2 regions of the Methylophaga nitratireducenticrescens genome follow, and region 1 is predicted to be linked to the other one. Evidence: riboswitches for the same ligand, from Rfam matches in the RefSeq annotation. Region 1 holds a riboswitch; the other holds the start of a gene.
What was found. A riboswitch is a leader RNA that binds a small molecule or an ion and turns the genes downstream of it on or off. The one in region 1 is predicted to bind thiamine pyrophosphate.
Positions count from the first base shown of each region.

Region 2: another riboswitch for thiamine pyrophosphate. It lies ahead of Q7A_RS04660 (TonB-dependent receptor); the one in region 1 lies ahead of thiC (phosphomethylpyrimidine synthase ThiC).

Region 1 covers NC_017857.3:2,159,571-2,164,139, forward strand. Annotated here, with positions in the region: gene Q7A_RS10240 (thiazole synthase) at 1-134, opposite strand, end outside; gene thiS (sulfur carrier protein ThiS) at 136-351, opposite strand; gene Q7A_RS10250 (FAD-dependent oxidoreductase) at 341-1,420, opposite strand; gene thiC (phosphomethylpyrimidine synthase ThiC) at 1,433-3,244, opposite strand; TPP riboswitch at 3,351-3,455, opposite strand; gene Q7A_RS10260 (hypothetical protein) at 3,505-3,717, opposite strand; gene Q7A_RS10265 (Smr/MutS family protein) at 3,843-4,391, shown strand.
Region 2 covers NC_017857.3:971,438-976,006, forward strand. Annotated here, with positions in the region: gene pnuC (nicotinamide riboside transporter PnuC) at 1-387, opposite strand, end outside; gene Q7A_RS04655 (YkoF family thiamine/hydroxymethylpyrimidine-binding protein) at 387-644, opposite strand; gene Q7A_RS04660 (TonB-dependent receptor) at 666-2,732, opposite strand; TPP riboswitch at 2,794-2,899, opposite strand; gene Q7A_RS04665 (SRPBCC family protein) at 3,011-3,580, opposite strand; gene cysB (HTH-type transcriptional regulator CysB) at 3,668-4,569, opposite strand, start outside.

The DNA.
Region 1 (4,569 bases):
GATACTGTAATAACGTCAGCATTCGAGGCACGAATCGCATCTATCATAACGTGTGGTGACGGATACAAAGCCGTACCAATCAATAATCGGCTTGAAAGTTCCTGGCCATATACTTGCCAACTTGATGCTTGCATTTTAACCTCCACTAATGGGTGAAATAATATTAACTTGGTCACCCGGATTAATTTTCCGCTCAGCCCAATAAGACTTGGGCACAATTTCATCATTGAGCAGCACAACAAAACGACTGTTGGCCATTTTTTGTTGTTGCAGAAAAGCGGCGATCGTTTGATTGTTGTCAATCGCAACAGATTCGCCGTTAAACTGAATCTGTAGCTGTTCAGACGCCATACAATGCCCCGAAATGAACTTGCTGTTTATTGCCAGCCAACAAAGTAAGCAGATCATCAACCAAGGCGGGCCCGAACAAATAACCATGGCGGTATAAGCCGTTGATGTGATAACCCCATTCGGTCTGCTTGATAGTCGGCAGATTATTGGGTAATCCGGGACGACAATGAACAGACATTTCCAGAATTCGTGCTTCGGCGAAGCCTTTATGCAAGCTATATAACGCTGACATCAATTCCAGACCACTACGCAAGCTGACAGGGGACATATCATCGCTTTCAATCATTGTCGCCCCGAGAATATATTCATGATCAGCTCGGGGAGCGATATAAAAGGGATAACGGGGATGCATTAACCGAACGGTATGTTTGAGATTAACCTCTGGTGCATGCACTCGTATCACTTCACCACGTACACTTCGCAGTTGTTTCAAATCAGCTCGTGCACCATTACCACGGCAGTCAATCACGGCATCAAAATGATCTGCCGGTTTACCAAAATAGCGTTGGCATAAACTGTCGATATTTTTCTTAGTAAGCTGTTCAATCGCTTCACATTGATACCACTCACAGTTTTTTTCCAATAAAGCGGTGATGTGACGATAAAACTGTCTGTTATTCAGACCGGCTTCCTGCTCGAACAAGATTGCCTGGTCAAATGTGTCTGCAAGCTCAGGCTCACGTTGTGATATGCCATCATGATCCAAAGCAATATATTCAGAAGCACCGAGAACATGATCCGCTCTTCGCCGGAAGCGTGACATTTCAGCCTGATCTCCCGCATAGGCGACCACTAAAGTACCCGTTTCTTGATAAAACACCGGCTCTGGTAAATCCTTTAACCAGCGCGGCCATAACTCATATGATCGCTGTCCAATTGTTTTAACCAACGCTTCAGAACCAACCGCTTCACTCGAAGGTGAAACCATACCTGCAGCGACATAACCGGCACTATCACGACCTTCACGATCATCCTTGGATAAAATTGCTACTTCATGGCCGGCTTGAAGTAAACGCCAGGCAGTCAGCCGTCCAACCAGACCACTTCCAATTACCAGATAATGACTCATCTCTTATTTTCCTCAAATTTGGTGATAAATTTTGCTGCCGCCGGCCTTAAACTCTTCTGACTTCTCGGCAAAGGCTTCTTTCACATCATGTGAAATCTTCATTGAGCAGAATTTCGGCCCACACATGGAACAGAAATGTGCCACTTTGGCTTTGGGTTGCGGCAGGGTTTCATCATGGAAAGCTCGTGCAGTATCCGGATCTAACCCGAGGTTAAATTGATCTTCCCAACGGAATTCAAAACGTGCTTTGGAAATCGCATCATCACGTTCATGTGCTCCAGGATGACCTTTCGCCAAATCGGCGGCATGGGCTGCAATTTTGTAAGTAATGATGCCAACTTTAACGTCATCTTTATTCGGCAAACCCAGATGTTCTTTAGGCGTCACGTAACACAGCATCGCCGTACCAAACCAGCCAATCATCGCCGCACCAATGCCCGAGGTAATATGGTCATATCCCGGTGCAATATCGGTGACCAATGGTCCTAAGGTATAGAAAGGCGCTTCGTGGCAGACTTCCAATTGCAGATCCATATTTTCCTTGATCTTGTGCATTGGCACATGGCCCGGTCCTTCAATCATTACCTGCACATCATGTTTCCAGGCAATATGGGTTAATTCACCCAGAGTACGCAGCTCGGCAAACTGGGCTTCATCATTGGCATCAGCCTGTGAACCCGGACGCAAACCATCACCCAGCGAGAACGACACATCGTAGGCTTTCATGATTTCGCAGATATCTTCAAAGTGCGTGTACAAAAAGCTTTCTTCGTGATGCGCCAGACACCATGCCGCCATAATCGAACCGCCACGCGAGACAATGCCAGTGGTGCGATTGACCGTCAGTGGAATATGTGCCAGACGAATACCGGCATGAATCGTAAAGTAACTGACGCCCTGCTCGGCCTGTTCAATCAAGGTGTCGCGAAACACTTCCCAGGTCAGATCTTCGGCAATGCCATTTACTTTCTCCAATGCCTGATACAACGGCACAGTACCGATTGGCACTGGTGAGTTACGAATAATCCATTCGCGGGTCTGGTGAATATGTTTACCAGTCGACAAATCCATTACTGTGTCACCACCCCAACGGGTGCTCCAGACCATTTTTTCGACTTCTTCTTCAATCGAAGATGTGGTGGCAGAGTTACCAATATTGGCGTTGATTTTGACCAGAAAGTTACGACCGATAATCATCGGCTCAGCCTCAGGGTGATTGACATTGGCTGGAATAATCGCCCGACCTTCAGCGACTTCTTTACGGACAAATTCCGGCGTGATGTGATTCGGTTTATCGGCTGGCAATTCGCCTTTGGCTTGCAGTGCAGCACGCCCCATGCTTTCACGAATGGCGATATATTCCATTTCGGGCGTGATGATGCCCTGACGTGCATAGTGCATCTGGCTGACGTTTTTGCCCGGCTTGGCTTTGCGTGGCAGACGACGATTGGTGAACAGTGGAATATCAAATTCCAGACCATCCTGATCGCGGGTAAAGTTGGAACTGAAAGCTGGTAACACTTCGGTATCATCGCGTTCTTCAATCCATTGCTGACGGATCGGCGTTAAACCTTTTTCCAGATCGATGGTTTCAGTGGTATCGGTGTAAATACCAGAGGTGTCATACACCATCACTGGCGCATTTGGCTCACCCGGAAGATTGGGATCACGATTCGGTGTATCGGTCAGAGAAATTTGACGAAATGGCACCCGGATATCGTCACGGCTGCCGGTAATATAGATTTTTTCAGAACCCGGTAACGGCTGGGTAGTAATGCCACTACGGTCTTTAATATCAATGACTTTTGGATTGGCTGCTGACATCTGATTTCCCCTTTTTGAATAAAAAAGTCGGGGAAATGAAGACGTTGCGCTTACGCGAACAAGGTGATGGAGATACACGGCGGCTACAGTCAGACAATCAGACGTACCGGCATTCCGGCTTGTTTCCTACGGAGGTTCTAGCCTCTTCAGGTTCAACGGGTTTCATCTCAGCCATTTCTGAAAATTCAGAGTGGCACCCCGACAAGTGGAAATTATCTTAATCCACTAAATTGCCATTAAGCAAATCAGTGATTGAAAAATCAGATCATGGGATAGAGAAAAAAGCCCGCACAGCCTAGAACAACCAGAAGAAATAAGTATTTTGCAAAAGAAACTCTGGACATCATGTCCAGCAAATCCGGCGGTTGGTTTGCTGTACCAATGGGTCTACTGGCGCGTTTTAATCGCGAAGGTTTAGCCTTGGCGTTACTCTGCTGCTTTTCCCAATAGTAGTCCCGATCCTGTAAGCCCATAGCTAATCCCTCATTTGAGCGGTAAATAAAAATCAATATCGTTTGAATCGTATCTCAGATGTTATGATTTTGATGTAAATGATTAGGCTAATTAACGAACCGTTTCTCAAAACACAGATATTGATATGAGCAAAGATAAAAACATTGATGAGGAACTGGAATTATTTCGTACTGAAATGAGCGACGCCGAGCCTATCAAGCACGATAAATTACTGCATATCAAACCACCGCCTCAACCCAAAGTCAGAAAACATATCCCTAGCGATTTGGTAAATGATCAAAGTGAGTTTTCCAGTTTATTCGCCCCCGAAACGGTGGGGAACGAGGAATATCTGGAATACCGAGGCGACGGCATTCAAAACCGTCAATTCGCCAAACTCAAAAGTGGCAGAGTGCATCTCGAAGCCGAACTTGATTTACACGGCCTCACCTTAGCCAAAGCCGAACCCACCCTCTCCCATTTTCTCGAACAATGTCAGGAACAAAAGATCCGCTGCGTACGAATCATCCACGGCAAAGGCTGGGGCTCCCGTGATAACAAACCGGTTTTAAAAAGCAAACTCAATCACTGGCTCAGACAAAGTGATGCCGTACTGGCGTTTTGTAGTACAACGATTGAAGATGGGGGGACTGGGGCTTTGTATGTTTTGTTGAAAAGACAGTTTGAAAGATAAGTTTACAACCCTCCTTTTCAATTCATTAATTTTTGGCCATTGGCCTTTTAATTATCATTAAACTTTTGTTTATACGTTTTTTTATATACTATTCAAACACTTAGACAACTTGATCAAGCCTCGTTCAAATTAAATAGCCGCTTGATAATAATTATTATGTGGCCAACGGCCTTATTAC
Region 2 (4,569 bases), 1.2 Mb from region 1:
GGGATATTGCGTAGCATGAGCCGATAAGTAATAGCCAAACACCAAACTGAGAAAGCCACCAGTGGCAATAAAGATCAGATGATATTGCCATGGCCAGCTGTGAATATTCAGTACTGCGGTCTGGTTTTCATGACGATGCCAGAGAATAAAGCCATAGACCGCCATACCGATGTAATACAGGTTGAGCAGAGCCTGCATCGGCAACTGATTTTCCCAAAACAGGATGGTGTAAATAATGGTACTGATAAACGCTAATGGCCAGCACCATTGTGATTCTCGGGCAGCAAACAGGATATAACCGATGCCAAGCAGCGCGGCAAATACTTCCCAGCCACTCATCGACGCCAGTCCGGCTAGCGTAATATCCCACCAAGCTGATTCAGACATCAGTCTTTGACTTGATGACGATCATTACCGATCAGTTTTAACACAAAAACACTATGTGGCATCTGGGCAAACACGGCTTCAATTTCACTGTCCATCGCATCCATCACATCCCGGTATTCACCAAAAATCTGGGTGCTTAATGTATTACGGTGCACGATCAATTTTGGATTGTTTTCTAACTTGGCAATAAATGCCAAAATTGGTTCAACAAATTGTTCGGTAAGAGGATAAAGGCTGATATCAACTGAAATTCGCATTTTGTCTCTTCCTTATAATCTTTAGTAATCGTATGAAACGGTCAGGCCGAAGGTGCGTGGGTCGCCATACTGAATATATTTACGTTTAGCGTAATTTATGGACGGATCATTTTCGATGAAAAATCCACGTGTGGCGTAGTCCTTATCAAACAGATTGCGTCCCCATAGCGTGAGTCGCCAATCCTGATTCTGATATTCGATACTTGCATTGCTTATCACATAAGAGCTGGATTTGGCGTTGTGGCTATTGGAAAAGTAAAACTCGTCTTTACCTTCAATATTGGCGCGAATCACCCAGTTGGGTGCAGGATAATATTCGCCACCTAAACTGAATTGATACGCTGGCGCATGAGCTTGCTCTCGCCCAGTGACATCGAGATTGTCTCGAACATCGTAATCATTGAAATTGGTGTAAAGCAGTCCCAAGCTTGCGAGTGCACGCCACTGATCATTGATCAACCAATCCAGGTCAAATTCGATCCCAGCGTTTGTGCCTTTAGCCGCATTTTGCTGATAATCGATGAATGAAACACCTTCCTGTTTGGAATTTTTGACCTGTGCATCTTTTCGAATTCCATAGAACAGAGCAACATTGGTCAATAAATCACCCTCAAGCCAGAGTGATTTGGCACCAAGTTCCAGGTTCCACATATATTCCGTATCAAACTCGCGGAAACGAGCCTCTATTCCCGTCGCGTTATTCACACCACCGGACTTGTAGCCTCTTGACAGAGTGCTGTAGAGAAGATGGTTCTGGTTATATTGAAATTCGAGGCCAATTTTGCCACCAAAAAGCATTTCACTAGGATCCAAATCCAATCCATTGTTGTCCAAATACTCGGCTTTGAAATGCCCAACACGTAGACCATTAATCAGTGTGAGTCTTTCAGTGATGCGTGTATCAAGTTGACCAAAAATCGCTGTGTTTTCTGTTTCATATTGGTTAACTACAGGAATGAAAGTATTGCTGGCATCAAGCTTTTCGTCTTGATTTAAATAATATATCCCGACTGTCCAATCAGTTGAATTATTGAAAATTCTGCCATCTTCATTGGATAGTGCTCGGAGCTCGAAAGAATAGTTTTCTCGCCCCCTGTCGTAAACTTCTACACCATCGTATGAGCCGGGTATTCCGGCATTCCTTGGACGATTACTCCAATCTGCATCGTAGCTATAGAGCAAGTCAGATTTTGAGTAGGTCACCGTTGATTGGAGCTGTAATGCGCTACTGGCACGCCAATCACCTTTCAGGGCAAACGCATTGGTACGTTGTTTATCTTCGCCTGGTTCGTCAGATAGGCTGTTGCGGCTGTTATCCAATGTGAAAGCATCATAACCATTATCAATATTCAGATGCAGTAGGTTCAGATCAATGGTTAAATCATTATTCACTAACCATTTTAAATGGCTACGAGCAGTAATTTCATCACGGTTTTGTGTATTGTCACGACCCAGAAAGTCATTATCCATAAACCCATCTGATTGATAAGTATGAACAGCAACCCGGCCGAGTAAGGTGTCTTTAATTAATGGCCCACCAACCGCAACACCAACGCTACGGGTATTGTAATTACCAACGGTGGATTCAAAATCCATATCCAGTTTGTTGGTGGCCTGTTTGCTTTGCATATTGATTACGCCAGCAAGTGCATTGGTGCCATAACGGGTTCCCTGTGGACCTCGCAGCACTTCGACCTGTTCAATATCAAATAATGTCGCGGCTCCGCCAGTTCGACTGAAATCGATACCATCAATAATCAAACCCACAGATGGATTTAAAGGTGCAGCAAATTGACTGCGTTCACCAATACCGCGGATTTGAAAATACTGACCACGTGAAGCGCCGCTGGAGATATTTACATTCGGAGCGAGATTCAGCACATCTTCAATATGTTGAGCACCACGCGATTCAATGATTTCCTCATCGAATGTTGTCAGACTGCCCGGGATGTCTTGAGCCTCAGCGGGCCGGAAATCGGCACTGACCAGCATGGATGGTAAATCAGTGCTATCGGTCTCGGTTTGTGCAACTGCGCCGGGAGCAAATAGCGCGCTGGTGACTGCGATGGAAAGCAGGGAGGGTTTCATAACTATCCTTTTTAATGTCATAAAAAGGACAGGGGATCACGCCATTTGCATTGAACTTGCAAGAAGGGGGTGCCGCCTGTCCCTACGCCAGTATTATCTGGATCAGGTTCATCGGGTCTCCACCAACTGGTGAATCTCAGGCCTTTCGACCACCCCGAGGCTTGTATTAGTAAGTAGGTGAAATATACAGAAAAAAGTGGCATTTTCCCACCCTTAATCGTTGCACAGAAACAAAAAAAGGCGTCCGAAGACGCCTTAATGCATAAGTTATCTATAACTTATTTTTCCGCTTTACCTTTTAATGTGTCCAGACCGGAACGGAAAATACCTTTAATAGCGTTAGTGGCCGTTTCATCGTTCAACTCTTTGGGCTCATGGTGATTACCCGTGTAACCACGGAAAAATTTGGCCAACCAGGTGACTTTGGTTTGATCACCTTCTGCTTCAACAGTTAACCATGCCTTATACTTACTGACTGGTACCGCAGGGATATCATGCATTTCGCCTTCAATATCAACCTGTCCAACAGAACTCATTTCATCAATCTGATACATAAAGCTCATTGATTCTTCGTCAAACTTTTTCAACGTTTCAGTGATGGTTGAATCATTTTTAAGGGTTAAAACGCGCGTCGCGCCAGGTTCATTCCCACCTTCTGCTTTAGTAGAAATAATGGCCGGGTGCCATTTATGCAGGCTGTCGAAATCTTTAACCATGTTCCACACAGTTTCAGCATCAGCATTAATCAACACGGTTTCTTCCACTTGCAGACGTGAAGCGCCATGAGCAAATACCAATGCAGGTAACAGGAATAAGCCTGTAACCAGAACGTTTAATACAGCTTTCATTATGTTTCCTTCTTATATTTGATTTGTAATGCCAGTATTCAGCCCGATTAAACTACCATCACGTTCCAAAATGCTAAAGTCAAAATTTTACAATGCGATCGCTTTCTGGATAGTTGAGCGTTGGAGATGAGGGGCAAAAAGCTCAATAAAAGCGTAACTGTAACCGCGAAGATAACTGCCTTTGCGAATCCCCATATGTGTCGTACTTGGTTTAAATAAGTCACTGGCATCCATTGCCTGTAAAGGTGCGTCCTTATGAGGATCAAACGCCATACTGGCAATAATGCCAATACCGAGTCCCAGTTCTACATAGGTTTTAATGACATCGGCATCTGTGGCGGTGAAAATAACGTTAGGTTTAAGACCACGTTCAATAAAAGACTGATCCTGTTGCGCACGACCGGTAAAGCCCATTACATAGGTCAGTATTGGATAACGTGAAATAGCCTCAAGAGTGAGTTTTTTTTCTTTCAAAAGCGGATGTCCCGGTGGTGTTATCACGGTACGATTCCATTCGTAGCAAGGTAAAATCGCCAGATTATCAAATTTGGATAAGCCTTCAGTGGCTATCGCTAAATCTACTTTGCCAGTGGCTACCATTTCAGCGACTCCGGGGGGGGTACCCTGCACTATATTTAAGTGCACATCGGGGTACTGCTCTGAAAAGGCCTTGATAGCTTTCGGCAGAGCATAGCGTGCCTGGGTATGTGTGGTGCCGATTGACAGTGTGCCTTTTTTCTCATGACGGCTGTCAGCCGCTTGCTCACGCAAATTATCCACTTCCTGCAGCACCCGTTCAGCCATGGCAATAACGGATTCACCCAACGGGGTAATAGCCGATAAGCGTTTTCCATGTCGTTCGAAGATTTGCAAACCTAACTCATCTTCCAGTAACTGAATCTGATTGCTTACCCCTGGTTGAGAAGCATGCAGTACCTGAGCCGCTGCAGATATGCTGAGGCCACGACGAGCTACTTCGCGAACATATT